Regions from separate parts of the Micromonospora sp. NBC_00821 genome, predicted to be linked through region 2. Evidence: riboswitches for the same ligand, from Rfam matches in the RefSeq annotation. Region 2 holds a riboswitch; the other holds the start of a gene.
The links. A riboswitch is a leader RNA that binds a small molecule or an ion and turns the genes downstream of it on or off. The one in region 2 is predicted to bind thiamine pyrophosphate.

Region 1 (15,052 bases), 740 kb from region 2:
CGGCGCGGAGCAGCTCCACCCCGTCGGGCAGCAGCGTCCGCTCGTCGCCGATCACCTCCAACTTGACCCAGTCGGTGTCGAACGCGTCCCGGGCCAACCGGGCCACCTTCACCGCCTCGGTGGCGGTGTGGCAGCCGGCGGTGTTCGGCAGCAGGCGTACGCCGCACCGGTCCAGCAACTCCAGCAGCCCACCGGTGGAGCCCGGCGCCGTGCCCACCCGGCGCAGCGCCAGTGTGACGAGTTCGGTGCCGGACGCCCGGATCGCCTGTTCCAGGACGTGCAGGTTCGCGGCGCCGCCGGTGCCGAGGATCAGCCGTGAGGTGAAGGTCTCCCCACCCAGTTCGAAGGTCACGCCGCTCACCCGCCCTGCGCCGCGGTGAGGACCTCGACCCGGTCACCGTCGCACAGCGCTCGGGCCGGCCAGCCGGTCCGAGGCACCACCTCGCCGTTGACAGCGACCGCCACCCCACGTGAATGCGGCACGATGTCGCGGACCAGGTCCGCCACTGACGCGCCGGTGGCGACGCTGCGCCCGGCCCCGTTCACAGTCAACTCCACAGGTCCCCCTCCATCGTCGGTTCAGGTCCGCCCGACGCGGCCACCGCGGCGGCACCGCCGAAGCGATCGGCCCGGAAGGGCGCGAGCAGCGGGTCGGGTACGCCGCCGAGCACCAGGTCGGCGATCAGGTCGGCGGTGATCGGGGTGAGCACGATGCCGTGCCGGTGGTGCCCGGTAGCGGCCAGGACGTCCGGTCGGTCGGGCAGCGGCCCGAGGATCGGTGCGTTGTCAGGAGTGCCCGGACGCAGCCCGGCGACCGCCTCGACCAGGTCGTACTCGGCCAACTCGGGCAGCAGATCGACGCCGGCGCGCAGCAGCCGTTGCACGGCACCAGCGGTGACAGTGGTGTCCGAGCGCTCCTCGACCGTCGCGCCGAGCACCACCTCACCGTCGGCGCGCGGCACCAGGTACACGTGCTCGCCGTCGGCGTACCCCCGGATCACGTGCCGGAAGCCCGGCGCGACGCCGTCGGGCGCGCGCAGCCGGAGGATCTGGCCCTTCACCGGCCGCACTGGCAGGCCGGTGAGCGCTGCGGCTCCACAGCCGGCGGCGACCACTGTGACCGACGCGTCCACGTCGGACACCGACCGGACCGGCTGCCGCACGAGCACCGCGCCGGCCCGCTGCGCGGCCGTGCGCAGCGCCGGCACCAGCAGCCGCGGGTCGACCTGGTGGTCGGTGGGCGCGAGCGCGCCGCCGCGCACCCGTGGGGCGAGCGCCGGTTCGCGGTCGCGCAGCTCACTGGGGCGCAGCGGCGTCACGGGCAGACCCAACCCCTGCTGGTACGCCCACAGCCTGCGCGCCTCGGCCAGGTCGTCGCCGGTCAGCCCGACCATCAGGGTGCCCTCGGTCCGGTAGCCGATCTCGACTCCGGTCGTCTCGGTCAACTCGGCGGCGAACGCCGGCCAGCGGGCGGCGGACGCCAGCAACAACCCGGTCAGCTGCCGCTCACCGAAGTACGCCTCGGCGACCGGGGAGAGCATGCCGGCGGCCACCGCCGACGCCCCCGAGCCGGGCGCCGGATCGTGCACCACCACCCGCAGCCCGCGCGCGGCGCATCGCCAGGCGATCGCCAGCCCGATCGGCCCCGCACCCACCACTGCCACGTCCGGCCGGACCCGGTCGCTCGACGGCGGTGACGGGGACCGGCCGGTCAGCACGTCAGGGCCTCGATCAGCTCGGCGGTCGCCCGTGCCGGGTCGGCGGCGGCGGAGACGGCACCGACCACCGCCACCCCGTACGCTCCGGCGGCCCGCAGCGCCGGCACCCGGGCTGCGGTCACTCCGCCGATCGCGATGACCGGGACGCCGACGGCGTCGACGACGGCGCGTACCCCGGCGGGCCCGATGGGGTCCGGCAGGCCGGTCTTGGTGCTGGTGGTGTGACAGGGCCCGACGCCCAGGTAGCTGGCGCCCGCCGCGACGGCCTCGCTCGCCGGGCCCGGCGCGCGAGCGGTGGCGCCCAGCACACCGGTGGGGCCGAGCACCCGGCGGGCGGCGGCGACCGGCAGGTCGTCGGCGCCGACGTGCCCACCGGCGGCGCCCACCGCCAGCGCCACGTGCAACCGGTCGTTGACCAGGCAGGTCGCCCCGTACGACGCGCAGAGCGCCAACACCCGCCGGGTCAGGTCGTACGCCTCGCGGTCGGTGGCGGAATCCTCGACCCGGACCTGCACGACCAGATCGGCGTGGGCCACGGTGAGGGCGGCGCGAACCACTGCGAGTGGGTCGCGACCCGGTCGGGTGTCGGTGATGAGATGCAATCGCCCCAGGGACGGCACGGCAACGCTCCTCCCTGCGCCGGCATTACCCGGATCAGGTTCAACGGTCGGGGGCTGTCAGCCCCCCTCTCAGCCCGGTACACCGGGCTCCCGTGGGTTACTTGCGTGTCACCGTACGACAGATCCGCCGGCCTGCCAAGGCGCGGGGTCGGCGGTGGCCAGCCGGCGGGCCGCGTCAAAACGAGCGAGATCCAATGGGGCACTTCATACGGTCCTGTTCGGAATGTCGCCCCCCGTTGCAGAACCGTTACCCGTCCGCATCTTGCCCGACATCGAGCCAGCCGAATTAATTTGTTCAGCGATTCGACAAAATGTCGGTGGGGGCACCCTGGCAGGGTGTGACCACCGGCTCCATCAGGGACGGCCTTCGGCGAGCCGACTCCCGCGAGCTCTGTCACTACGACACAGGAGGCGGCGTGTCCCGTTCTCGTCGTGCCCGCTTACCCATCACCGCAACCCTGATCTCCCTGGCCATGGCCTCGACCACCCTGTTCGGCGCGCCCGCGCAAGCGGCCGCCCAGGTTCCCCCACGGGATGCGAAAGCCGCAGCCCCGGTCAGCCAGGTGGCGCCGAAGGCGCCAAAGGCCGCAGCCGATCCCTTCTCCGTCCTCGTCTTCTCCAAGACCGCCGGCTTCCGGCACGACTCCATCCCCACCGGCGTCGCCGCCCTCCAGCAGCTCGGCGTCGACAACGGATTCACGGTTGACAACTCCGAGGACGGCGCCGCATTCAACGACGCCAACCTGGCGAAGTACAAGGCCGTGATCTGGCTCTCCACCACCGGTGACGTGCTCAACGCCGACCAGCAGGCGGCGTTCGAGCGCTACGTGAAGGCCGGCGGCGGTTACGTCGGCATCCACGCCGCGTCGGACACCGAGTACAGCTGGGCCTGGTACGGCGACCTGGTCGGCGCGTACTTCGCCAACCACCCGCAGAACCAGCAGGCCACTGTCAAGGTGGAGGACCACGCCCACCCGTCCACCGCCGGTCTGCCGGACCGGTGGTCCCGGTTCGACGAGTGGTACAACTACCAGACCAACCCCCGGCCGGACGTGCACGTGCTGGCCAGCCTGGACGAGAAGAGCTACACCGCCGGCGCCGGCGCGATGGGTGCGGACCACCCGATCGCCTGGTGTCAGGACTACGACGGTGGCCGCTCCTGGTACACGGGCGGCGGGCACACCCGGGAGTCGTACGCCGAGCCCGAGTTCCTCTCCCACCTGCTCGGCGGCATCCGCACCGCGGCCGGCGTCGAGAACGCCGACTGCGGCGCCTCGAAGACCTCGAACTTCGAGAAGGTCACGCTGGACAGCAACACCAGCAACCCGATGGAGCTGGACGTCGCCCCCGACGGGCGTGTCTTCTACATCGAGCGCGACGGTCGCGTGCAGATCGTGAAGCCGGACACCGGCAACACCGTCACCGCCGTCGACCTGGACGTCTTCACCGGTAACGAGGACGGCCTCATCGGCATCCGGCTCGACCCGGACTTCGCCACAAACAACTGGGTGTACCTGTACTACGCCCCGAACGACGGGGTCACCCGCAACCTGCTGTCCCGTTTCACCGTCACCGGCGACACCATCAGCCTGGCCAGCGAGAAGCAGGTGCTACGGGTCGACACCCAACGCAACACCTGCTGCCACGCCGGCGGCAGCATGGCCTTCGACGGCGACGGCAACCTCTACCTGGCCACCGGTGACAACACCAACCCGTTCGAGTCGAACTCGTACTCGCCGATCGACGAGCGGGCGGGTCGCCAGGACTACGACGCGCAGCGCACCTCCGGCAACACCAACGACCTGCGCGGCAAGGTGATCCGGATCCACCCGGAGGACGACGGGACGTACACCGTTCCGGCGGGCAACCTCTTCGCGGCGGGCACCGAGAAGACCCGTCCCGAGATCTACGCGATGGGCTTCCGCAACCCGTTCCGGATCGGCACCGACCCGAAGACCAACACGCTGTACGTCGCGGACTACGGACCGGACGCCAACACGGACAACCCGAACCGGGGCCCCCGCGGTCTGGTCGAGTGGAACGTCGTCACCCCGGGCAACTACGGCTGGCCGTACTGCACGGGCACGAACGAGGCGTACAACGACTACACGTTCCCGTCCGGCCCGAGCGGTCCGAAGTTCGACTGCGCCGCCCCGGTGAACAACTCGCCCAACAACACGGGCCTGACCAACCTCCCGCCGGTGGTCCCGGCGACGGTCGACTACGGGTACGCCGGTGACGCGCGTTACCCGGAGATCGGTGGCGGCGGCGCCCCGATGGGCGGCCCGGTCTACCGCTACGACGCCGACCTGAACTCGAACCGCAAGTGGCCGGCGTACTACGACGGCAAGGCTCTGCTCGGCGAGTGGAACCAGAACAAGATGTACACCATGCAGCTGACCCCCGACGGCAAGTCGTTGGTGGACATCAACCAGCTGCTCACCGGCATGAGCATGGTCCGGCCGATGGACTTCGAGTTCGGCCCGGACGGGGCGCTGTACCTGATCGAGTGGGGCAGCGGCTTCGGCGGCAACAACGACAACTCGGGCGTCTACCGGATCGACTACACCGCCGGTGACCGCGCCCCGATCGCCGCGGCGTCCGCCAACCCGACCTCGGGTCCGGCGCCGCTGACTGTCACCTTCTCCAGCGCCGGTTCCCGAGACCCGGACGGTGGCACGCTCACCTACGCCTGGACGTTCGGCGACGGGCAGACCTCGACCGAGGCCAACCCGACCCACACGTACGCCACGGCGGGCAACTACACCGCCCAGCTCACCGTCACCAACCCCAAGGGCCGGACCGCGGTGGCCAATGTGCCGGTCACCGTGGGCAACACCGCCCCGACGGTCTCCATCGAGTTCCCACCGGACGGCGGCTTCTTCAACTGGGGCGACCAGGTCCGCTACTCGATCAAGGTGACCGACCCCGAGGACGGGCAGATCGACTGTGACCGGGTGGGGCTTCAGGTGCTGCTCGGTCACGACGAGCACGCCCACCCGCTGGAGCAGCACACCGGCTGCACCGGCACCGTCCAGACGTCGCTCGCCTCCGGGCACGGCGCCGAGGCGAACGTCTTCGCGGTCTTCGAGGCGACCTACACCGACGAGGGTGGTGCCGGCGGCGCCGGTGCCCTGACCGGTCGGCAGATCGAGGTCCTCCAGCCGAAGCAGAAGCAGGCCGAGTACTTCACCGCCACCGGGCGTGCCCCGGTGAGCACCGGCGGTGGAGACCCCGGCGTGCAGCGGGAGGCCGGCGCCGACACCGCCGGTGGCGGCCAGAGCATCGCGTTCATCGAGGACGGCGACTGGTGGTCGGTCGCTCCGGCGGACCTGACCAACATCACCGAGATTCGGTTCCGGGCCGCCTCCGCCGCCGCTGGCGGTCGGATCGAGGTGCGCGCGGGTGCCGTCGACGGACCGGTGGTCGCCACGGCCGTCGTACCGTCGACCGGCGCGTGGCAGACGTACACGGACGTGAGCGCACCGGTCACCGGCGCGGCGAGCGGCTCGCTGTACTTCCTGGCCCGCGATCCGAACGGCGGAACGGGTTCGCTGTTCAACGTCAACTGGATGGACTTCGTCGGCCGCGGTGTCACCGAGAACGGGCCGCCGGTGGTCAGCGCCACTGCCACCCCGGCCACCGGCACCGCACCGGTCACCGTCGCCTTCGACGGCACGGCCACCGACGCCGAGGGCGACACCCCGTTGACGTACGCCTGGGACTTCGGTGACGGAGGCTCGGCGACCACACTGGACGCCAGCCACACCTACACCAGCGCGGGCACCTTCACGGCCACCCTCACGGTGACCGACAGCAAGGGCGCCAAGTCGTACGCCACGGTGCCGGTGCGGGTCGACGCGCCGGACACGTCCTGCTTCGGGGCGCGTTCGGACGACTTCAACGGCAACAGCCTCGACAAGGAGCGCTGGACCAGCGTCGTTCGGGAGAACCAGCTCTACTCGCTCAGTGGCGGCGCCCTGCGGCTGCCCACTGGCGTGGGTGACCTCTACGGCGCTCGCAACGACGCCACCAACCTGGTGCTCCAGGCGGCCCCGACCGGCGCATGGGAGATGACCACCAAGGTCACGCTGCCGGTGACTGCCAACTACCAGCAGGCCGGCCTGCTGGTGTACGGCGACGACGACAACTACGCCAAGGTGGACCTGCTGTACAACGGCAGCCGGCGGGTGGAGTTCATCCGGGAGACGGCGGCCACTCCTCGCAACGAGGCCGCCGACGCCACCAACGCACCGGCGGGTGACACCGTGTACCTGCGGATCACCAGCGACGGCACGAACCTGACCGCGTCCGCCTCGGGCGACGGGCAGACCTTCACCCCGGTCGGCCGTTCGGCCGCGCTTGAGGGCATCACCAACCCGCGGATCGGGGTCTTCGCGCTCAACGGAGGCACCGAGGCGCCGGTTGTCGACGCCGCGTTCGACTCGTTCCAGGTCACGCCGGACGCTCCGGCCGGCCCGGTCGACCCGTCGGACGAGTTCACCGGCAGCACGCTCGACAAGTGCCGGTGGGACGCCGTGACGCGGGAGGACCCGAGCGGTTACCGGGTCACCGATGGCGCGCTGCGGATCGACGTGCCCAACGGTGACATCTACGGCACCGACAACACCGGGCCGAAGAACTTCATCCTCCAGACCGCGCCGTCCGGCGACTGGACCCTGGAGACGAAGGTCGACGGCAGCCTGCTGAACGAGCAGTACCAGCAGGCCGGTCTGCTCGTGCAGGCCGACGACGACAACTACGTGAAGTTCGACTTCATCGCGGACAACCAGGCCGGCCAGGCGGTGACGCGGCGGATCGAGTTCCGCAGCGAGATCGCCGGGGTGGTCCAGAACCCGCAGCCCGAGGCGGGCAACCTGACCTCGGCGGTGTGGCACCTGCGGCTGGCCCGCACGGGCGACACGTTCACCGCGTCGTACTCGGCCGACGGGACGACGTGGACCGCGTTGCCGACGCTGACCACCAGCGCGGTCGGGGCCACCCCGAAGGTGGGGCTGTTCACCCTCGGCGCCAACCAGACGGCGTCGAAGACCGCCTCGTTCGACTACTTCCGGCTCAGCACGAAGGTGGCCGACGAGACGGCGCCGGTGACCACCTCGGCGGTTTCCGGCACCCCGACCGACGGGTGGCACACCGGGCCGGTGACGATCACGCTCACCGGTGCCGACGAGGCCGGCGGTAGTGGCCTCGCCGGTACGGAGTACCAGCTGGACGGGGCCACCACCTGGACGGCGTACACCGCTCCGGTGGCGGTCAGCGGGGACGGCGAGCACGAGCTCCGGTTCCGCTCGACGGACAAGGCCGGCAACGTGGAGGCGACCAAGACCGTCTCGGTCAAGATCGACGCCACAGCGCCGGTGACCTCGGCGACGTTCGCTCCGGCGAACGACGCCGGTTGGCACAACGGGACCATCCCGGTCGTGCTGGCCGCCACCGACGCCGGTTCCGGCGTCAAGACGGTGGAGTGGTCGCTGGACGGTGGCGCGTGGGCGCCGTACTCGACGCCGATCGAGGTGACCGGCGACGGGCAGCACGAGCTGCTGTTCCGCTCGGCGGACAAGGCTGGCAACGTCGAGACGCTGAAGTCGGCGGTGCTGCGCATCGACGGCACCAAGCCGACGCTGCTGGTGTCCGGGCTGGCCGACGGCCAGCTCTACGGCGACAGCCAGGACGTCCGGGTGGCCTGGCAGGCCGTCGACCCGACCTCGGGCATCGCGAGCGTGGTCGGTCAGCTCGACGGCCAGGCGTACACCAGCGGCACTCTGCAGGCCATGTACGACCTGTCGCTCGGCCTGCACGAGCTGACCGTTACCGCTACCGACAAGGCGGGCAACAAGACCACCTCGACGGTCCGGTTCTTCGTCACCACCTGCTTCCGGGACATGCAGAGTCTGCTGGACCGGTTCAAGGCGACGGGGCGGCTCTCGACCAAGGCGCACAAGCAGCTGTCGAACAAGCTCGACGCTGTTCGCGCGTCCGAGGCGGCCGGCGACGACAAGGCTGCCGTCCGGCAGCTGACCGCGTTCCGGACGCTCGCCAGCGACGCCACGCTGGTGCCCGAGGCGGAGGTCCGGGACGTCCTGATCCGGGACGCCGACGCCATGATCGTTCGGCTCGGCGGCGCGGCCAGCAAGGCCGGGGTCAAGGCGAACGGCGGCGACTCGGTAAAGGGCACCGGGCGGCTCGGTGGCGATGCCACCCGGCTGGCACCCGGTCGTCAGCTCTGATCCGACGAGGCCCCTCCCCGGCGCTACGGCGTCGGGGAGGGGCCTCCCTCATCGGTAGGGAGGAGATGTCCGTGACGGGTATCCGCAAGATCCTGGCCGCCGTGTTCGTCGGACTGGCAGTGACCCTGTCCGCCGCCGCCCCGGCGGCAGCGCAGGCCGCTCAGGCCGCCCCGGCTGCACAGGCTGACAAGGCCGCCCCGGCGGCGCAGGCCGACAAGCTCAAACTCACTGTGGCCGGCGACGGGGCTCAGGGCGTCACCATCCAGGCCACCTACGCCGATGGCCGCCGGCTGGAGCAGGTGGTGCGGTTGGTCCTCACCGCCACCGGCCCGGACGGGCAGCGGGTCGGGCCGGTGCAGCTCGAACCGCAGCCCGAGGGGCACGGTTTCTACAGCAGCGGCCCGGTGCTCTCCACCGGCACGTGGAAGGTGTCGGTGAACTCCCCCGCTCCACTTCAGAGCAAGGCCACCGCCACGGTGCAGGCGAAGGCGGCGCAGTCACCGCCGGCGCCCAAGCCGGTCGCGGTGACCGAGCCGGCGGACGGCGGCGGAGCGGACTGGTGGCCGTTCGCGGCGGCCGGTCTCGTGCTCATCGCCGCCGCCATGGGCGTGGCCATGCTGTTCGGCCGCCGCCGCACCAGCTAGACCGACCGGCGCACCAGCTGGTAGACCGGCGCTCCGGCGCCCACGCACAGGACCGGGCCGGGCCGCGACGAGCGGCCCGGCCCGGTGTCGTTCGATCGGCTGGTGATCGACTCGGCCTCCTTGAAGTCGGGGCTTCCCGGACTGCAGGTCACCCCGACTTCAAGGAACGCGAGTGGATCATGCGCAGCGCACGCGCGCGCGACGCAGCGCACGCCCGCGCGCGACGCAGCGCACGCCCCGCAGCGCTCAGAGGACGGCGCGCAGCGCCGCCAGATCGTCGTCGCTGGGCTCCCAGACGCCAGCGGCGGCGTTGGCACGCACCTGCTCGGGCGTGGTGGCACCGGCGATCACCGAGGTCACCGCCGGCTGGGCGGCCAGCCCGCCGATCGCCACCTGGAGCATCGTCAGACCCCGCTCGGCCGCGTACGCCTCGATCGCCTCGATGGTGTCCCAGTCGGCTGCGGCGAGCCGCTCCGCGTACCGGCCACCGCCGGAGAGCCGGCTGCCGGCCGGCGGCTGAGCCTCGCGCTTGTACTTGCCGGTGAGCAGACCGTTGGCGAGCGGGAAGAACGGCAGCATGCCGAGGCCGAACCGCTCACAGGCAGGGATCACCTCGGCCTCCACCGAGCGCTCCACCAGGCTGTAGTGGTTCTGCGCGCTGATGAAGCGGGACCGACCGTTGGACGAGGCGACCCAGTCCGCGTCGGCGATCTGCCAGCCGGCGAAGTTCGAGTTGCCCAGGTAGCGGACCTTGCCGTCCCGGACCAGGTCGTCCAGTGCGGCGAGGGTCTCGTCGATCGGGGTGCCCGGGTCGGGCTCGTGCATCTGGTACAGGTCGATGTGGTCGGTGCCGAGGCGGCGCAGCGACGCCTCCACAGCGCGGGCGATGTAGCGCCGCGCACCACGCGCGCCGTAGTCCGGCCCGTTGAGGCCGTTCATGTCCATGCCGAACTTGGTGGCCACCACCACGTCGTCCCGGCGGCCCTTGAGCGCCTGGCCGAGCAGTTCCTCGGAGCTGCCCTGCGGCTCGCCGTAGATGTCGGCGGTGTCGAACAGGGTGATCCCGGCGTCCAGCGCGGCGTCCACCACCGCCCGGGTGCCGTCGAGGTCGAGTTTGCGGCCGAAGTTGTTGCAGCCGATGCCGACCACGGACACCACGAGCCCGGAGTCGCCCAGCCGGCGATAGGTCATTTGGTCGTTCATGAGACACCCTCGTCTTTAATCAGGTTGAGGTGCGGAATCAATGCACACGTTGCGCTGGTTATCGACATAACGTTGACCACCTCTGAGATCGTGCCGCCGGTTGTGGCGACGAAATGGCCATTGCTCCAAAAGATTGGCAGTCTGGATTTCCACCTCGAACGTCCCGGCACTATCTGCCGTCGAGATTTATAGTGATTGTTGTGATGGAGGTAGTGCGCTACACCTACCGGCTGCGCCCCGCCGCGACCGCGACGGCCGCACTGCTCGCCGAATGGGGCCGCTGCCGATTCCTATGGAACGAAGCCGTGCACCAGCAGGAGGTTGGCGCGAAGCCCACCTTCGGCGGGCTGTCCAAGATGCTCACTGAAGCCCGCGCCAGAAACGCTTGGCTGCGCGCCGGCTCGCAGGTCGCTCAGCAACAGACCCTGCGCACGTACGCGGCCGCGCTGCGCCACTCGTTCACCGTCAAAGGCCGGGGACGGCCGAAGGTGAAGACCCGAAAACGGTCGCTGCCCAGCATGGAGTACACCCTGCGTGGCTTCACCATCGCCGAAACGCGGCTGCGCCTTGCCGGTGGCATCAGCATGCCCGTCGTCTGGTCCCGGGACCTGCCGTCTCCGCCGACCAGCGTGCGCGTCTACCAAGACAGCCTTGGCCACTGGTACGCGTCGTTCGTCGTCCGCCGCGAGGCCGCCGCCACACCCGAGGCGTCCAAGTCGATCGGCGTTGACTGGGGCGTGAAGACCACCGCCACGACCACCGATGCCCGATTCGATTTGCCGCACCTCGGGCATCGCAAGCGGTGCGCCGCTGAGTTGGCCAGGGCGCAGCGGAAGATGGCCCGCCGACGCCGCCCGCAGGGCCATGCGCAGTCCAACGGCTACCGAAGGGCCAAGCGCGCGGCGGCGAAGTTGCACAAGAAAGCTGCCCGACAGAACATCCACGACTCCCGCCAGTGGGCGAAACGAGTCGTCGACCACCACCAGGTGATCGCCGTGGAAGACTTCAAACCGACGTTCCTGACCAGGTCCACGATGGCACGTAAAGCCGCTGACGCCGCGATCGGCACGGCGAAGCGGGAACTGATCCAGCAGGGCACGCGGGCGGGCCGAAAGGTGGTGCTGGTTCCGCCCGCCTACACAACCATGACGTGTTCCTCGTGCGCGGCGAGAGCCAAGCAGCGCATCGGTTTGAATGTCAGAATTTTCGAGTGCGCTGCCTGCGGTTTCACCGCCTGCCGCGACCTCAACGCCGCGAGGACGATCCTCGCCACGGTAGAGCGCGACCGTGCCGGTGCTGACGACGTAAGGCATGTGACCACCTCCCTTCGGGATGCGGGGTCGAATGCGGTCCGAGCCGGAAATCCCCTGGATTCATCCGTGGGTAAGCGTTAACTCAGTCACGAGATCCACCCTATGTCCACCGAGCGCAGGCCACCTCGGCGGCGGCTCAGCCGACCACCTCGGTGACCAGCTCACGGGCGGCTCCGACGGTGGCGGCCAGCTCGGCGGGGCGGCGGCCGACGGCGCCGAGCAGAGCCTGCGCCCGCTGCTCGAAGTGTGGCGGGGCCCCGGGCAGCCGCCCTGCGGCGGCGATCATCCCCTTCTCGTTGACCAACCACCGGCCCGCCCGGGCGTGCAGCACCTGGGCGAGCACCCCGATCGTCCGGAACAGGCAGCCGGCGACGTACCCGCTGTCCCCGCCGACGGCGGCCTTGGCCGCGCCGCTGAGCAGAAACCCGGCCTCCCAGCCGCCGGCCACCAGCGCGTCGGCCAGCGCGGGTGGATAGTCCCGGGTCTGCTCCTTCAGCCGGGTCAGCTGGCCGGCCGGATCCGCCAGCACCTGGCACAGCGCCACTTCGCCGACGTAGGCGGACGAGTAGAAACCGAGTGGGTGCCCGGCCTGCACGCCGACCTCGTACCGGCCGACCTGGCATTCCGTCCAGGCGCGGTGCACCCGGTCGAGATCCCGGTAGATCCAGTCCACGGCGACCCCGCCGATTCGCAGCCAACCACCACCGTCGACCCAGGGCCCCCAACCACCCGGGGCGGTGAGAACTACTTCGGGGTCATCCGCGACGGTCGCGGCCACCGCCCGCAACGCCGGCACGTCCAGCCCGTCCTTGTAGTAGTACAGGCCCAGGTCCCAGTCGGAGTCGGGGCGGTGCTCGCCGCGGGCCCGGCTGCCACCGAGCGCCACGGCGACCACCCCCTCGACGCCGCACAGGCGGTCGGGCAGGTCGGTGGGGATCACCCGACGTCCCAGACCGGTTCCGGGGTCTCCACCACCTCGCTGTCGCCCCGGAACAGCACGAACCTGTCGAACGAGCGGGTGAACCAACGGTCGTGGGTCACCGCGATGACCGTCCCCTCGAAGGCGTTCAGGCCCGTTTCGAGCGCTTCCGCGCTGGCCAGGTCGAGGTTGTCGGTGGGCTCGTCGAGCAGCAGCAGTGTCGCCCCGGACAGCTCCAGCAGCAGCACCAGGAATCGGGCCTGCTGCCCGCCGGAGAGCGTGCCGAAGCGCTGGTCGCCCTGCGCGGCCAGCTCGTAGCGACTGAGCACCCCCATCGCCGCGTGCCGGTCCATTCCGGTGCGGTGCTCGTCGCCGCGCCAGAGGATCTCGACGAGCGTCTTCGACATCAGCTCCGGCCGGTCGTGGGTCTGGGAGAAGTGCCCGGGGCGGACCCGGGCGCCAAGGCGGGCCATGCCCTCGTGCGTCACCGGCGTGAGCGCGCCCGCCCCGTCGACCGGTCCGTTCGCCGGGTCGGGGTCGGTGCCGCCACGGGCCAGCAACCGCAGGAAGTGCGACTTGCCGGTGCCGTTGGCACCGAGCACCGCCACCCGGTCGCCGTACCAGATCTCCAGGTCGAAGGGGAATGTCAGGCCGTCGAGCTCCAGTTGCTCGCAGACGACCGCGCGCTTGCCGGTCCGCCCGCCGGACAGGCGCATCCGGATGTCCTGGTCCTTGGGGGGTACGGGCGGCGGCCCGGCCTCCTCGAACTTGCGCAGCCGGGTCTGCGCGGCCTGGTAGCGCGAGGCCAACCCGTCGTTGTACGCGGCCTTCTGCTTGTACATCAGCACCAGGTCACGCAGCTTCTGGTGCTCCTCGTCCCAGCGTCGGCGCAGCTCGTCGAGGCGGGCGTGCCGGGCCACCCGCGCCTCGTACCAGCTGGCGAAGCCGCCCGGGTGCACCCAGGCGCTGCCGCCCTCGACGGCGACCACCCGGTCGGCGCTCTGGGCCAGCAGCTCACGGTCGTGCGAGACGTAGAGCACCGACTTCGTCGACTCGCGCAGTCGCGCCTCCAGCCAGCGTTTGCCGGGCACGTCGAGGAAGTTGTCCGGTTCGTCGAGCAGCAGCACCTCGTCCGGGCCGCGCAGCAGCAGCTCCAGGGCGAAGCGCTTCTGCTGACCGCCGGAGAGGGTACGCACCGGACGCTCCCGTACGGCGTCCCACGGCTGGCCGAGCACTATTGTCGCGACGGTGTCGAAGAGCACCTCGGCGTCGTACCCGCCGGCCTCGCCCCAGGCACCGAGCGCATCGGCGTACGCCAGCTGGGCCTTGCCCGCGGCGTTGCTGAACTTGCCGTGGGCCTCGGCCGCCCGCATGGCCGCCTCGGTCTCGGCGAGCCGCCGGCCGGCGTCGCGAAGCGCCGGCGGGGCCAGCGACAGCGCCAGGTCGGCGAGGGTCGACTCGTCGCCGATCATGCCGATGAACTGGCGCATCACTCCCAGCCCGCCGGCCCGTGCGACGACGCCGCTGCGTACCGGCAGGTCGCCGGCGACCATCCTCAGCAGCGTCGTCTTTCCCGCGCCGTTCGGCCCGACGAGGGCGACCTTGCTGCCCTCCCCGACCCGGAACGACACGTCGGCGAAGAGTTCCCGACCGTCGGGCAGGATGTGCCCGACCGCTGCCACGTCCACGTATCCCACGCCGGGATCCTGCCCCAACGAGGGTCGGGGGGTATATCCAATTACCGGGTGACGCGCAGCACCCGGAAGCCCTTTTGGCTGGCGTACCGCTCGACCTGCCAGTTCTGCTCGGTGAGCCAGCGTTGGAGCGAGTCGCCGCCGAGGTGCCGGGCGACTACCAGCCAGCCGACGCCGTCCGGGGCGAGTCGGGGCAGCCACCGCAGCAACAGGTCGTGCAGCCCGTCCTTGCCGATTCGGATGGGCGGGTTCGACCAGATCTGGGCGAAGCGGAGGCCGTCTGGAACATCGTCGGGCGTGCTGACCCGGACCCGGTCGGCGGCGCCGACCCGAGCCGCGTTGGCGGCGGTCAGCTCGCGGGCCCGGGCGTTGACGTCGACCGCCCAGATGGTGCTGGCGGGCGCGAGGTCGGCCAGCACGCAGCTGATCGGCCCGAACCCGCAGCCGAGGTCGAGCAGGTCGCCGGTGGTGTCGGCGGCGGGCAGCTCGGCCTTGCGCAGCAGCACTGCGGTGCCCGGGTCGAGTCGGCTGGCGGAGAAGACCCCGCCGGCGGAGGCGAGCCGGTAGTCGCGGTCGGCGACGGAGAACTCGACCTCGCGCGCCGGGGCGTCGCTGGTGGGCTGAGCGGTGAAGTAGTGGTCGCCGGTCACCCGGCAATTCTCGCACCGGTCCGGGGCGGACCTGACGCGGCCC
Region 2 (15,052 bases):
ATCTTCGGCTCGGTGAAGGTGCCCTTGTTGCCGCAGTTGGGGCAGTTCAGCTCGGCCAGCGAGGTGAGCGGCTTGCCGTGCTTCTCGGCGTACGCCTCTTCCAGGTGGTCGGCCCGGAACCGCTTGTGACAGAACTGGCACTCGGTGAGCGGGTCGACGAACTCGGCGATGTGGCCGGACGCCTCCCACACCTTGCGGGACAGGATCACCGCGGAGTCCAGGCCGACGACGTCGTCGCGCTGCTGGACCATTGTCTTCCACCACTGCCGGCGGACGTTCTCCTTGAGCTCCACGCCGAGCGGGCCGTAGTCCCACGCCGATCGGGTGCCCCCGTAGATCTCACTGGAGGGGAAGACGAAGCCTCGGCGCTTGGCGAGGCTGACGACGGCGTCGATACGGTCGGCTGGCATGTTTCCTCCTACGCCGGCTGGCGGTCGGCGGGGGCGAGATGTGGATGGAACGGTCGGTTCGGGACAACGGTACGACCACCGTCCCCCCGAGCCCAGCAGAATACCGGGGACGGGTCAGCTGACCTCGCAGACCTCCACGCCGCCGGTCTGCCCGTCCTGCCCGAGGCTGACCTGTTGCCGATCCCGGTCGCCGCCGTCGAGGGTCACGTCGACCGGCACGGTCAGGTAGGTGGTGTCCACCTCACCCACCCGAAACGCTGTCACCTGCGGTTCGGCGGCAGCGCGCCGCTCGAACTCCGGTCGGGACTCACGCCGCTGCGCGTCGTCGCAGAGCTGGTCGTACGCCCGCCCGTAGTTTCGCTCGACCAGCGCCTGGTAGTAGTCGCCGGTCACGGTGCGGGCCTGTTCCCGGATCGCCTGGACTCCGCTGACGGCCAGGCCGACGACGGCGGCGCCACCCCCGCCGCAGCAGAGCACCACGGCGAGCGCGCCGACGCCGAGGCCGATCCAGAGCCGAGTCCGGCGGCCCTCGGTGGGCGGCGCGGCGAACGGCGGAGCCACCCCGGGACCGGGTGGCGGGGCGGGTGCGGTCATAGGAGCAGCGTAGTGTCCGCCGGCTCAGCGGTAAGGACCCGCAGCCCGATCACTGTCGGCGACGACCACGGCCCCACCGGGGGCGGCGGTGGCCAGCGCCTCGTAGGCGGAGGGCTCGTCGACGGACTCGGCGAGCAGCGGCACGGCGCTGACCTTGACCTCGAAGGCGCCCAGCGCCCGCCGGTACGTGCCGACCGACTCCCATTCGGTGACCAGTGACCAGTGCCGGGGGTCGTCCAGCGCCCGGACCAGTTGACCGCGCAGGTAACCGGGCCGGGCGGCCAGCGCGGTGAGGGCGGCGTGCGCCCGTTCGGTGAAGCCGTCGGCGGCATCGACGTCGACCACGAACCGGTTGGTCACCAGCACCGGGGGTTCCTCCTCGTAGAGTCTGTGGGATGCAGCGTACGCAGCGCCCTCTGCTCGCCCGGTTGGCCGGGGCGAACCCGACGTCGGTGTTCCTGCTCACCCTGGTGGTGGTGCTGGTGGCGTTCTTCACGCCCGGGGTGATCGGCGGGCTGCTCACGCTCGCGCTCGCCGGGGTCCTGATCGCCCTGTTGGCGACGACCTGGGCGATTCAGGCGCCGCAGACCCGGCTGATCCGACTGGTGATGCTCACCCTGCTGGTGGCTGTGGGTCTCGCGAAGCTCCTCTGACATGCAATCATGCGTTTTTGACAATCATTATCGTTGCCACGGACAGTTGACGACATGACCAACCGCGCCACGTACCGTGTCCTGGCCGCCGCGACCGCCCTCCTCGCCCTGGGCGCCGGGGCCGGCTGCTCCACCGGCGCCGGCGCCGGCGCCGACCCCCAGCGAGTCGACGTGGTGGCCGCGTTCTATCCCCTCCAGTTCCTGGCCGAACGGATCGGCGGCGACGCGGTCCGGGTGACCAACCTGGCCAAGCCCGGCGCCGAGCCGCACGACCTGGAACTCAACCCGAGCCAGGTCGGTGAGGTCAGCGACGCGGAGCTGATCGTCTACCTCAAGGGATTCCAGCCGGCGGTGGACGACGCAGTGGCCCAGAACGGCGGCGACCGGGCGTTCGACGTGACCAGCGTGCAGCCGCTGTTGGACGCGTCCGCCGGCGGGCACGACCACGAGGGCGAGGAAGGGCACGCCGAGGAGAGCGGCGGCAAGGACCCGCACGTCTGGCTCGACCCGACCCGGCTGGCCGGCATCGGCGACCAGCTCGCCCAGCGGCTCGGCAAGGCCGACCCGGACCACGCCGCCGACTACACCTCCCGGGCGGCCGCCCTGCGCGCCGACCTGACGACCCTGGACGGCGAGTTCAAGCACGGTCTGGCGACCTGCCAGCGGCGGGAGATCGTGACCAGCCACGCGGCGTTCGGCTACCTCGCCGACCGATACCAGCTCGACCAGGTCGGCATCACCGGGCTGAGCCCGGACGTCGAGCCCTCGCCGCAGCGCCTCGCGCACGTGATCGAGGAGGCGAAGGAGCACCAGGCCACCACGATCTTCTTCGAGACACTGGTCAGCCCGAAGGTGGCCGAGACCATCGCCGGTCAGGTCGGCGCGAAGACCGCTGTGCTCGACCCGATCGAAGGGCTCGCCGCCGGCAGCGACGGGGACTACCTTTCGGTGATGCGCACCAACCTGCGGACCCTGCAGACGGCCCTGAGCTGCTCGTGACCTCACCTGTCATCACCGTCGAGCACGGGGTGGTCGGCTACGACGGCCGCCCCGTGCTCCGGGACATCTCGCTCACCGTGACCGCCGGCGAGGTGGTCGCGATCCTCGGCGCCAACGGCTCGGGCAAGTCCACACTGATCCGCGCCGTGCTCGGGCTGGTCCCGATCAGCGCCGGCTCGGTCACCCTCTTCGACCGGCCGTTGCGCCGGTTCCGGCAGTGGGCCCGCATCGGGTACGTCCCGCAGCGCCTGGGCGCCGGCGGCGGCGTACCGGCCACCGTCCGCGAGGTGGTGGCCTCCGGCCGACTGGCCCGTCGGGGGGTGCTGCGTCCGCCGGGTCGAGCCGACCGGTCCGCCGTCGACGCCGCGTTGGGCGCTGTCGGGCTCGCCGACCGGGCCGGTGACCCCGTGTCCACGCTCTCCGGCGGCCAGCAGCAGCGCACCCTGATCGCCCGCGCCCTGGCCGGCCAGCCGGAGCTGCTGGTTCTCGACGAGCCCACCGCCGGGGTGGACGCGGCCAGCCAGGAGGCGTTCGCCGGCGCGCTGCGCGACTTCGTCGGCGACGGCGGAACGGTGCTTCTCGTCGCCCACGAGCTGGGCCCGCTGCGACCGGTGATCAGCCGGGCCGTCGTCGTCCACGAGGGCCGCATCGCCCACGACGGCGCGGTGCCGGACCCGGCCGGCCACCACGCGGAGCCCGACCACGACCACGTGCACCCGCACTGCTACGACGAGCCCGCCGGGCTGTGGAGCAACTGACCCATGGAACTCTTCCAGTACCCCTACATGCAGCGCGCCCTGATCGGCGCGCTGGTGATCGGCCTGGCCGCTCCGGCGCTCGGCATCTACCTGGTGCAGCGTCGGCTGGCGCTGATCGGTGATGGTGTGGGGCACGTGGCGCTGACCGGCGTCGGGGCGGGGTTGCTGCTCAACCGCTCACCGGTGCTGGTCGCGGTGATCGCCGCCACCATCGGCGCGATCGCCATCGAGATCGTCCGGGCCCGTGGGCGTACCTCCGGTGACCTGGCTCTGGCCCTGCTCTTCTACGGCGGCATCGCGGGGGGCGTACTCCTGGTTGGCCTCTCCGACGCGACCAGCGCGAACCTCAACGCCTACCTGTTCGGGTCGCTGACCACCATCTCGCCCGCCGACCTGACCACCATCGGGGTGCTCGGCGCGGCGATCCTGGTCACGATGATCGCGTTGCGGCCGGCGCTCTTCGCGGTCAGTCACGACGAGGAGTACGCCCGGGTCTCCGGCCTGCCGGTCCGCACGCTGAACCTGTTGATCGCTGTCGCCACAGCAGTCACAGTGACCATCGCCATGCGGGCCGTGGGCGTGCTGCTGATCAGCGCGTTGATGGTGGTGCCGGTCGCGACCGCGCAGCAGGTCACCAGGGGCTTCCGCAGCACGATGGCCGCCGCGATGGCGCTCGGGCTCTTCGCCGCCGGGTCGGGTGTCTGGGTGGCGGCCACGGCGGACACCGCGCCGGGCGCCTCGGTGGTGCTGGTGGCGATCGCGTCGTTCCTGGTGGTGGCCGTGGCCGGTGCTGTCTGGCGGGCCGTGCGCCGCCGGACGACGCCGACCGCCGCACCGACACCGGAACCTCACGAGGTCGTGCTGAGCTGAGCCTGGTCAGCGCGACCTCGGTGGTATTGGTTACCGTTGCAGGATGACCGGCGCGACGGGCTACGACGGGTTCGACGGGGCCAGCGAGCTGCTCCGCGCCCTGTCCGCTCCCATTCGGCTGGCCATCGTCAGTGAACTGGCCGGCGGCGAGCGGTGTGTGCACGAGTTGGTGGAGAAGCTCGGCGCGGCGCAACCACTGGTCTCCCAACACCTGCGGGTGTTGCGCGGAGCGGGCGTGGTGCGCGGCTCCCGCCGAGGCCGGGAGATCGCCTACAGCCTGGTCGACGAGCACGTCGCGCACATCGTGGCGGACGCGGTAAGCCACGCCGGGGAGGGATCATGAGCGAGAGTAGCGCCGCGGTGCGCAACACCCGGCAGCGTTCGGCGGTGAGCGCGCTGCTGGGCGAGATGGAGGGCTTCCACAGCGCCCAGGACCTGCACGCGATGCTGCGGCAGCGCGGCGAACGGGTCGGTTTGACCACCGTCTACCGCACCCTCCAGGGGCTCGCCGACGCCGGTGAGATCGACGTGATGCGTCCGCCGGGCGGCGAGCACCTCTACCGTCGGTGCAGCGAGGGGCATCACCATCACCTGGTCTGCCGGGTGTGCGGGCGTACGGTCGAGGTGGCCGGCCCGGCCGTGGAGAGCTGGGCCGATCGGGTCGCCGCACAGCACGGCTACGCCGACGTCAGCCACACCCTGGAGATCTTCGGCACCTGCCCCACCTGCGTCCGCTGACCCGGCGAGCCAGGCATTGAGAATTGGGCGCCTGCCGTAGGAGCGGCACTCGTACTCTCGCTGGGTGAGCGGGAGCAATGACTACGTAAGGCTGCGAGAGACTTTCAACGAGGACGCTGAACGGTATGACCGTGCGCGGCCGCGGTACCCGGCACAGATGTTCGATGATCTCGCTGCGGCCGGCGTAGCGCCCGGTGCAAGGGTGTTGGAGATCGGCTGTGGCACTGGGCAGGCGACCGTGCCGCTGGCGGAACGGGGCTACCGGATCGTGGCCGTCGAGTTGGGCGCAGACATGGCTGCTGTGGCTCGGCGAAACCTTGCCAGCTCCGACTCGGTGGAGGTGGTGACGGCAGCGTTCGAGGAGTGGTCCTTGCCTGCGGAACCGTTCGACGTGGTCCTCTCCGCGACGGCGTTCCACTGGATCGATCCGGCCGTGCGGGTGTCGAAGTCTGCTGACGCCTTGCGTCTCGGTGGTCTGCTGGCCACCGTGGGAACCCACCACATCGCCGGTGGCACCTGGACCGAGGCGTTCTTCGTCGAGATTCAGAAGCTTTACGAACGCTTCGATCCGTCGACCCCATTGGGCCTGCGTCTTGAAGGTGCTCAAGACATTCCGGAGGACGATCGGGAGCTGACCTCGTCGGAGCGGTTCGGGCCTGCGAGCTTCTACCGATACGAGTGGGAGTTGCCGTACTCGACAGCGGACTACCTGGATCTGCTGTTGACCTACTCCGGCCACCGTGCCTTGCCGGACGTGCAGCAGAGCGCATTGCTGAACTCCATCGCGCGGCTCATCGACGTCAACTACGGGGGCCAAGTCGTCAAGCGCTACCTGACTGAACTGAGGCTCGCCGAACGTGTCCGGTGAATCGCTTCTATCGGTATCTGTCGGCACCCTTGCAGGTAGCCGCATCGTTCACGTCGAATCCGGCGGCTGATCCGACGGGTGCCCCGCCGCGTCCGTTCGTGGCACGCTGGCCGACGTGAAAATCTATGCCGATCGGTTCCCGACCGCCGCCCGTCAGTTGCTCACCGACCTGCTCGTCGTCGCCTGGGTGTACGTGGCGATCCGCGGCGCGCTGTGGCTGCACGACCTGGTGCAGAAGCTCGCCGTGCCGGGGCAGAAGTTGGAGGGCGCCGGCAGCGGGCTCGCCGACAACCTCGCCGACGCGGGCGGCAAGGTTCGCCGCGTCCCGCTGGTCGGCGACGAGCTGACCGCACCCTTCCAGCGGGCCGCCGACGCGGCCCGGGGGCTCGCCGACGCCGGCCGCGACCAGCAGCACCTGGTCGACCAGCTCGCCCTCGCCCTCGCCATCGCGGTCCTGATCTTCCCGCTCGGCATCGTGCTGTTCGGCTGGCTGCCGCTGCGGGTCCGCTGGATGCGCCGGGCCGGATCGGCGACGAAGCTGGCCGCCGGGCCGGCCGGCCGGGACCTGCTCGCCCTGCGCGCGCTGGCCACCCAGCCACTGGGCAAACTGACCCGGATCGGTCCGGACGTCGCCGAGGCGTGGCGGCGAGGCGACGACGCGACAGTCGATGCCCTGGCCGCCTTGGAGCTGCGCCAACTAGGCCTCCGCGCCCGGGGCCGCTAAGGTCGCGCCCGTCGCGCCCCGTCGCGCCCCGTCGCGCCCCGTCGCGCCCCGTCGCGCCCCGTCGCGCCCCGTCGCGCCCCGTCGCGCCCGTCGCGCCCCGACGCTCCCCGTCGCGCCCCGTCGCGCCCCGTCGCGCCGATCTTGCAGTTTCGGTTGCCGACATGGGTGGAATGCCCCTTATGTCGGGACAGCAAGTGCAAGATCGCGGAGCAGGCAGAGGTCAGGCCGGCCGGGCGCAGGCTCAGCTCGACGAGGGTGTCGTTAAAGTCGTCGGGTGTTCTACTTCCTCGTCGTCATCGCCGTCCTGCTGCTCGGCTACGCCGCAGTCCTGGTCTACTTCCTCCGCCGGGGCAAGAAGATCCCACCCGCGGCGTACCTGGCCCTGGCCGGGCTCAACGGTCTGATCCTGGCGGGAGTGCTGGCCTGGGCGGTCTCCCGCTGACCGTGCACCGCCGGCCCGCACCGCTGACCGATGCCGGCGACCAGCCCTCGTGGCGACCAGCCCGCACGGCGGCAGGCTGCCCTGCGCGGTTCACGGCTTTGGGGGGATGCGGCGGCGGACGTCCTCGGAGGTGGACGGGCCGGGCGACCAGCCGGCCACCCAGGGCAGCTCCTCGGACGGGGTGAGCACGCCCTCCTCCAGGCCCGCGTAGCGGCCGGCGAGGATGCGCTTCGCGGCGGCGGTGTCGACCGAGTCGGTGTTGTCCCAGAGTGCGGCGAACAGGGCATCCACCCGCACCCGCGCCTGCCGGCAGAACAGGTCGGCCAGTTCGACGTTCTCCGGGCGGCTGTCCCGTTCGGCGCTGGCCCGGACGCAGACCGCGGACATCGCGAACAACTCGGCGCCGATGTCCACCACCCGACCGAGGAACGCCTGCTTACGCTCCATTTTTCCCTGCCAGCGGGACATCGCGTAGAACGTCGACCGGGCCAGCTTGCGCGACGAACGCTCCACCTGACGCAGGTGCGCGGCGAGCGGGCCGAACTCGGCGTACGCCGAAGGGCTCTGCCCCCGACCGACGGCGAGGGTGGGCAGCCACTTCGCGTAGAAGGCGCCCGCTCGCGCGCCGGCTCGGGCCTTGCGGCCCAACCCCGCGTCCGGGTCGATGATGTCGCCGGCCACCGACAGGTGGGCGTCGACGGCCTCCCGCGCGATCAGCAGGTGCATGATCTCGGTGGAGCCCTCGAAGATCCGGTTGATCCGCAGGTCACGCAGCATCTGCTCGACGGCGGCCGGGCGTTCACCCCGGGCGGCCAGTGAGTCGGCCGTCTCGTAGCCGCGCCCGCCCCGGATCTGGATCAGCTCGTCGGCGATCTTCCAGGCCATCTCGCTGGCGTACAGCTTGACCAGTGCCGCCTCGATCCGGATGTCGTTGCGGTCGTCGTCGGCGAGCAGGCAGCAGAGGTCGAGCATGGTCTCCATGCCGTACGTGGTGGCGGCGATGAAGGAGAGCTTCTGCGCGACAGCCTCGTGTTCGCCCACCGGCCGTCCCCACTGGACCCGGTCGGCGGCCCACCCCCGGGCCACGTTCAACGCCCACTTGCCGGCGCCCACGCACATGGCCGGCAGTGAGAGTCGACCGGTGTTCAGAGTGGTCAGGGCGATCTTCAGCCCCTTGCCCTCGCCGCCGATGACGTTCTCGGCGGGGACGATCACGTCGTGGAACCGGGTCAGGCTGTTCTCCAGGCCGCGCAGGCCGATGAACTCGTTGCGCCGCTCGACGGTGATGCCGGGGCTGTCGCCGTCCACCACGAACGCGGTGATCCCGCCCCGACGTCCCTCCGTGGCCGGCACCCGGGCCATCACCACCAGCAGGGTGGCCACGATGCCGTTGGTGGCCCAGAGCTTCACCCCGTTGAGCCGGTAACCGGTGCCGTCCTCGGTCGGCTCCGCGATGGTGGCCAGCCGGGCCGGGTCGGAGCCGACGTCCGGCTCGGTGAGCAGGAAGGCGGACACCTCGCCGGCGGCGAGCCGGGGCAGGAAGCGTTGCTTCTGCTCGGCGGTGCCGAACATCTTCAGTGGCTGCGGCACCCCGATCGACTGGTGCGCCGAGAGCAGCGCGCCGATGGCCGGGCTGACCGAGCCGGCCAGCATGAGCGCCCGGCAGTAGTGCAGGTTGCTCAGCCCGAGCCCGCCGTACTTCCGGTCGATCTTCATGCCGAACGCGCCGAGGTCGGCCAGGCCGTGGAACACCGAGTCGGGTATCGACGCGTCCCGCTCGATGGCCTCACCATCCACCTCGGAGGCCAGGAAGGCGCGGAACCGACCAAGGAACTCCTCCGCGCGAGCCACGTCGTCCGGATCGGATCGGGGCCACGGGTCGATCAGGTCGAGCCGGAACCGGCCGAGGAACAGCTCCTTGCCGAAGCTGGGTCGGTCCCAGGTGGACTCCCGGGCGGCCTCGGCGACCTGCCGGGCCTCCTTCTCGGTGACCTGCCCGGCTTCCGCGGGCAGCGGCGCGGCCGCACCGGCTGTGGTTTCGGAGTCGGGGCCTTCCGGTGCCGGTCGGCCATCCTGCGTCGTGGTCACGGCTGCCCCCTCGAAGCTCGGTGCGGCTGCGTCGACGTGCGCGACTACCGCCACGCTACCCCTGGTTGTTACCCAGGGGTAGCGCTGCGTGAAGATCGGCGCGGTCAGCGACCGTCGACGTCGTCCGGGTCGTCGTCATCGTCGTCGATGTCGTCCTCGCCCCAGTTGCGTCGGGCGAACGGTAGGGCCACCCAGAACGTGAGGAACCAGATTCCGGTCAGGGCGCTGAGCACGAAGGCGATCGGCCGGTCCAGCACGAAGTCGGTGATCAGCAGCACCGCGCTGACCATCGCGATCAGCATGAAGGCGAGGCCACCGGTGGCCATCCGGTGGGCGAAACGGACCAGCTCCGGCTTGCGCCCCTGCCGGAACAACGCCCTGTGGAACGCCACCGGCGAGATGATCATCGCGGTGGCGGCGGCCGCCGCGAGCAACGCCACGATGTAGACGTCGCGCTGGAACTCCGTCGTCTCGGTGAACCCGTTACTGAACGGCAGGGTGAGCAGGAAGGCGAAGAGGATCTGCACGCCGGTCTGCGCGACCCGCAACTCCTGCAGCAGGTCGGCGAAGTTGCGCTGCCAGCGCTGCTTCTCGGTCTCCTTGGACACGCGCTACCTCCGGTGAGACGCTACTGCCGGCGGTCCCAGCCGCCGGCAGCAACGCCAATGCCCCACCCGGCCGAGCGCGAAACTGGTTCACGACATCTGCCGTTCATCGCGGCGACACACGTCAGCCGCCAGCGCCGTGTCAGGACCCGCGTCGGATCCGGCCCGCGTACCGCGCTTCCAGCTCGTTGTTGTGCGCGTCGCCGTCCGGGATGTTCGCCGAGAGGTAGACCGGGGGCCGCTCCCCCGCCGCCAGCAACCGCGCCACCACCTCCACTGTCACCTGCTGCGCCAGCAGCGCCGCGGTGATCGAGGAGACCGCGCCGACCGCGCCGCCGCCGGGCAGGGGCAGCGTCGCGTCGCCGTACGGCGCGCCGTTGTCGAGCACCACGTCGGCGAGGTCGCTCAGCTTGCGCCCGGACGGGTGCCGGGAGGTCATCCGCCCGGAGTGCTGCGCCGAGGTGATCGCCACCAAGCCGTGGCCGTGTTCCTTCACGAGCGTGGCGAACTCCACCATCGCGCCGTTGACCCCGGAGTTCGAGGCGAGCACGAAGACGTCGGTGGGACGCACCGGGGCCAGCTCGTAGAGGCGGTGCGCGACGGCCGGGTCCCGTTCCAGCAGTGGGCCCAGCCGGTCGGCCGGTTCGCCGCCGAGCAGCACCAGGTCGCGTAGCGCGATCCGGTTGGTCGGCACCAGACCACCCGCCCGTCCGGCGATCTCCATGGCGAGGGCCTCCGAGTGCCCCGTGCCGAACGCGTGCACCACGCCGTCGGCTCGGACGGCCTCGGCGATCAGGTCGGCGGCCCGCCCCACCGCCTCCCGCTGGCTGGCGGCCACCCGGCCGATGGTCTCGGTCACCACTGCCAGGTAGTCCTCGGCGCTCACCGTCATACGTCCTCCGTCGTTCGATTACGGGCCAGCCAGCGAACCGCGAAGTCGACAGCCGCCCGCTGGCGCATCAACCTGCCGGACCCGGTGCCGACCGGTGCGGTGCGGACCGCCCCGGTGGCCTCCAGGTCCTCCCCCAACGCGGCGAAGTCGTCCGCGTCGAGTCGTACGTCCTGCCACCACACCCACTCCCGACCACCGTCGGCGGTACGCACTGCGGCGCCGATCCGCTCCCGGGGCGAGCCGGGGCTGCGGTACTCGGCCAGGTGCAGTGAGGTGCTCACCGAGTGGTCCACGCCGAGCAGCAACACGTCGGCGTCGAGATCGTAGAGGCGGGCCAGCGGGGAGCCCTCGCCGAGCATGTCCGCCAGGGTGTGCCCGGCCACCACCTGTTCGGCGGCCGGACCGAGCGCGGCGAACGACACGTGCGGATGGGAGCTGCGCAGCGCGCCGGGCCAGCCGCGGACCGTCTCGGCGAGCGCACCCATGTACCGGCTCGGGGTGACCGCCGGGTCGAAGCCCGGCATCTCCGAGCGGATCAGCGGCCACCAGCCCGCCGGCACCGGCGGGTTGCGCCACTGCGCGGGGTCGCTGTTGTCGGGCGTATGGGTGGGCACGACGATCGTGCCGTCCGGGCCGAGCGCGTCGCGCAGGGCGAGCACCACCGCGTGCGGGCCGCCGCTGACGAAGCCCAGCGGACGCAGCGACGCGTGCACCAGCAGCGTCGCGCCGGGGCGTACGCCCAGCACGCGCAGCTGCGCGGCGATCGAGCGTCGGCTGCCCGGCCCGCTGGCGTCCGTCGTCACGATGACTTTCCCTCGCGGACCGGCACGGCTCAGGCCGTCCCGGCGGCTCGGGCAAGGATCGCCTCGGCGAGCGGGGCCGGCGCCGCGTCCGGGATCCAGTGACTCACACCGGGCAGTTGCACGAAGCGGTAGTCGCCTGTGACGTTCTGCGCGCACGCCTCGGCGGCGGTCCGGCCGATGGCGACGTCCCGGTCACTCCAGACGTACGTGGTGGGCACCGCGACCGGACCGACGCCGGCCAGGTCGGCGCGGGACATCGCCCGGTACCAGTTCAGCGCGGCCGTGAGCGCCCCCGGCTTCCGCATCGGGTCGGCGTACCGGTTCACCCGGGCCGTGTCGCCCACCCCGCCGAGCAGCTTGCGCAACGCGGTGGCGTGCCATGCCAACAGCACCTTCTCCGCCTTGTCGGGCTTGCGGAACAGCGCGATGTACGACGAGCGGGCCTTCTGTTGGGAGTCGGTGCTCAGGGCGTGCGCCATGGCCGCCGGATGCGGTACGGAAACCGCGGTCAGCGTGTGGACCCGCTCGGGGTGCCGGGCGGCGACGGCCCAGGCCACTATCGCGCCCCAGTCGTGGCCGACCAGGTGGACGGCGTCCAGCCCGAGCGCGTCGAGCACCGCCACCACGTCGGTGACGAGTTCGGGGATCCGGTAGTCGGCCACCGCCGTGGGCCGGGCGCCGGGTGAGTATCCGCGCTGGTCCAGCGCATAGGTGCGCAGCCCACCCGCGTGCAGCGCCGGCACCACGTCGTCCCACTCGCCGCTGTGCTGAGGGAAACCGTGCAGCAGCAGGACGGGTACGCCGTCCGTCGGACCGCCGACGGTCACCTCGAACGTGAAGCCTCGCGCGTCAACCCGCATGATCAGAAGCGTACCCAGCCGGCGGTCGGCCGGTCGCTCCCGCAGGTCAGGCGGATGCCCTGCTGGGCCCGCGACACCTGTCGGTGTTAGCGTCAGCGAGACAACTTCATATCCGACAGGGGAGCGCACAGCGCTGAGAGTGCGGGCACGCCCGCAGACCCTCGAACCTGATCTGGGTAATGCCAGCGCAGGGAGTTCGGTCGACCTCCAGCCGCGCCGCAGTCCGGTGCCACCGGACGCGGCGTGCGTCTTCTCCTGGTTCGCACTCACGAACTGGGAGCAACACATGAATTCCACCACCGACACACACCGTTGGCGCACCATCGACATCGTGGTCGCCTCGGTGATCGCTGTCGCCTTCGGCGTCATCTTCTGGGCCTGGGGCCTGGTCTGGAGCGCCACCGAGGGCGCGTTCGCCTTCTTCCCGCCGGCGCAGACGCTGCTCTACGGCGTCTGGCTGATGCCGGCGGTGATCGGTGGGCTGGTCATCCGCAAGCCCGGCGCCGCGCTCTACTGCGAGACGGTGGCCGCGGTCCTGTCCGCGCTGCTGGGCAGCCAGTGGGCCGGCACGGTCATCCCGCAGGGCATCGTGCAGGGCATCGGCGCCGAGCTGGCCTTCGCCGCCTTCCGGTACCGGTCGTTCCGGCTGCCGACCGCTGTGTTCGCGGGCGCGCTGACCGGCCTCAGCGCCGCGCTGTTCGACTTCTTCGTCTGGAACGTCGACTACGCGCTGACCGACTACCGCATCCCGTACGCGCTGCTCACCATCGTCAGCGCCACAGTGATCGCCGGCCTGGGCGGCTGGCTGCTGACGAACGCCCTGGCCAACACCGGAGTCCTGGACCGTTTCCCCGCAGGCCGAAACCGAGCCCTGATCTAACCCCCCACCCAATGGCGTTGATCAAGAGGTTTGCGTCAGCGGAAGGCGACTTCCTGACGCAAACCTCTTGATCAACGGACGAGAGCGCGGACCGGAAGGGGGTTCGGTGAGCGGGGTACTGCTGCGGGGGTTCGGGTGGCGGCACGCTGGGCGGCGCGCCTGGGCCGTTCGCGGGGTTGACCTGCGGGTTGAGGCTGGGGAGCGGGTTTTGCTTCTCGGGCCCTCGGGGGCTGGGAAGAGCACCCTGCTCGCCGCGTTGGCCGGGCTGCTCCCCGAGGACTCCGGCGAGCAGGAGGGCACCGTCGAGATCGACGGGCTCGACCCACGCAAAGGGCGGGAACGGGTCGGCATCGTCTTCCAGGACCCGGAGACCCAACTGGTGATGGCGCGCTGCGGCGACGACGTCGCGTTCGGGCTGGAGAACCGGGGAGTGCCGGCCGACGAGATCTGGCCCCGCGTGGACGAGGCGCTGCACCGGGTCGGCTTCCCGTACTCCCGCGACCGCCACACGGCGGCGCTCTCCGGCGGCGAGCAGCAACGCCTCGCCCTGGCCGGCGCGCTGGCCCTGCGCCCCGCCCTGCTGCTGCTCGACGAGCCGACCGCCAACCTCGACCCGGCCGGGGCCGAGCTGGTCCGGCACGCGGTGGCCGGCGCACTGGACGCCGACACCACGCTGATCCTGGTCGAGCACCGGGTCGCCGAGGCACTGCCGCTCGTCGACCGGGTGGTCGTCCTGGAACCGGGTGGCGGCGTCCGCGCGGACGGCACACCAGAGGCGGTCTTCGCCGCCCACGGCGCCGCCCTGGCCGCCGAGGGGGTCTGGGTGCCCGGTCACCCCATCGCGCCCCGGCCGGCCACCGCCGGCCCCGGGGAGCTGTTGCTCACCGCCGACCGGCTCGGCCTGCCGCCCCGGCTGGGCTCCACCGACCTGGCGGTACGCGCCGGTGAGGCACTCGCCGTACGCGGACCGAACGGTGCCGGCAAGTCCACGCTGGCGTTGCTGCTCGGCGGTCTGCTCCGGCCGGGCAGCGGACGGGTCACGGCATCCGCCGAGTTGGCCGGCGCGGACCACCGCACTCCCCCGCACCGATGGCGGGCGCCCGCGCTGGCCCGACGGATCGGGTCGGTCTTCCAGGATCCCGAGCACCAGTTCGTCACCAGCACGGTCTTCGACGAACTGGCGCTGGGTCCGCGCCGCACCGGTCAACCCGAGGCAGCCGTCAACGAGACGGTGGCCGGGCTGCTGGACCGGCTGCGGCTGGCCCGACTCGCCGCCGCCAACCCGTACACCCTCTCCGGTGGTGAGGCGCGGCGGCTGAGTGTGGCGACCGCCCTGGCCACCGCGCCACGCCTGCTGATCTGCGACGAACCCACCTTCGGCCAGGACCGGCGGACCTGGCGGGAGCTGGTCGACCTCTTCGCCGACCTGCGCGACGCCGGTCACGGCGTGGTCACTGTCACCCACGACGCGGACTTCGTCGCCGCGCTCGCCGACCGCACCGTCACCCTGCACCGGGCCCCGGACGACCACCGATGATCAGCATCGAGCCGGTCGCCGCGCCGAACGCGCCCTTGGCCCGCCGCAACCCGGTGGCGAAGGTAGCCGCCGCGCTGGTCTTCTCGTTCACACTGCTGGCGACCCTGGACCCGGTGGCCCCGGCGATCGCCATCGCCCTCGAACTGGCCGTCCTGCCGCTGTTCGGCATCCGCTACCGGGTGCTGGCCCGACGGGCCTGGCCGCTGCTGCTCAGTGCCGCCGGCATCCTGGTCACCCTGGTGCTGTTCGCGGCCGACCGGTCCGGTCGGGTCCTGCTGGACGCGGGACCGGTGCTGGTGAGCACCGGCGTCCTGCTCACCGCGCTCGGCCT

Region 1: linked by a shared signal. The riboswitch ahead of thiE (thiamine phosphate synthase) and the one ahead of OHB44_RS26920 (ECF transporter S component) in region 2 are both predicted to bind thiamine pyrophosphate.

Annotation. Positions count from the first base shown of each region.
Region 1 is NZ_CP108880.1:6,642,473-6,657,524, forward strand. It holds gene OHB44_RS30440 (thiazole synthase) at 1-361, opposite strand, end outside; gene thiS (sulfur carrier protein ThiS) at 358-558, opposite strand; gene thiO (glycine oxidase ThiO) at 549-1,718, opposite strand; gene thiE (thiamine phosphate synthase) at 1,712-2,338, opposite strand; TPP riboswitch at 2,333-2,442, opposite strand; gene OHB44_RS30460 (ThuA domain-containing protein) at 2,755-8,586, shown strand; gene OHB44_RS30465 (hypothetical protein) at 8,658-9,230, shown strand; gene OHB44_RS30470 (aldo/keto reductase) at 9,477-10,421, opposite strand; gene OHB44_RS30475 (RNA-guided endonuclease InsQ/TnpB family protein) at 10,637-11,827, shown strand; gene OHB44_RS30480 (nucleotidyltransferase domain-containing protein) at 11,883-12,686, opposite strand; gene OHB44_RS30485 (ABC-F family ATP-binding cassette domain-containing protein) at 12,683-14,362, opposite strand; gene OHB44_RS30490 (class I SAM-dependent methyltransferase) at 14,404-15,009, opposite strand.
Region 2 is NZ_CP108880.1:5,906,671-5,921,722, forward strand. It holds gene OHB44_RS26835 (glycine--tRNA ligase) at 1-410, opposite strand, end outside; gene OHB44_RS26840 (hypothetical protein) at 525-1,004, opposite strand; gene OHB44_RS26845 (antibiotic biosynthesis monooxygenase family protein) at 1,029-1,370, opposite strand; gene OHB44_RS26850 (hypothetical protein) at 1,400-1,657, shown strand; gene OHB44_RS26855 (metal ABC transporter substrate-binding protein) at 1,712-2,656, shown strand; gene OHB44_RS26860 (metal ABC transporter ATP-binding protein) at 2,653-3,414, shown strand; gene OHB44_RS26865 (metal ABC transporter permease) at 3,418-4,284, shown strand; gene OHB44_RS26870 (ArsR/SmtB family transcription factor) at 4,328-4,627, shown strand; gene OHB44_RS26875 (Fur family transcriptional regulator) at 4,624-5,022, shown strand; gene OHB44_RS26880 (class I SAM-dependent methyltransferase) at 5,087-5,890, shown strand; gene OHB44_RS26885 (hypothetical protein) at 6,006-6,614, shown strand; gene OHB44_RS26890 (hypothetical protein) at 6,889-7,056, shown strand; gene OHB44_RS26895 (acyl-CoA dehydrogenase family protein) at 7,147-9,144, opposite strand; gene OHB44_RS26900 (DUF6328 family protein) at 9,249-9,752, opposite strand; gene OHB44_RS26905 (sugar isomerase domain-containing protein) at 9,892-10,641, opposite strand; gene OHB44_RS26910 (aminoglycoside N(3)-acetyltransferase) at 10,638-11,444, opposite strand; gene OHB44_RS26915 (alpha/beta fold hydrolase) at 11,474-12,304, opposite strand; TPP riboswitch at 12,412-12,516, shown strand; gene OHB44_RS26920 (ECF transporter S component) at 12,591-13,184, shown strand; gene OHB44_RS26925 (ABC transporter ATP-binding protein) at 13,291-14,721, shown strand; gene OHB44_RS26930 (energy-coupling factor transporter transmembrane component T family protein) at 14,718-15,052, shown strand, end outside.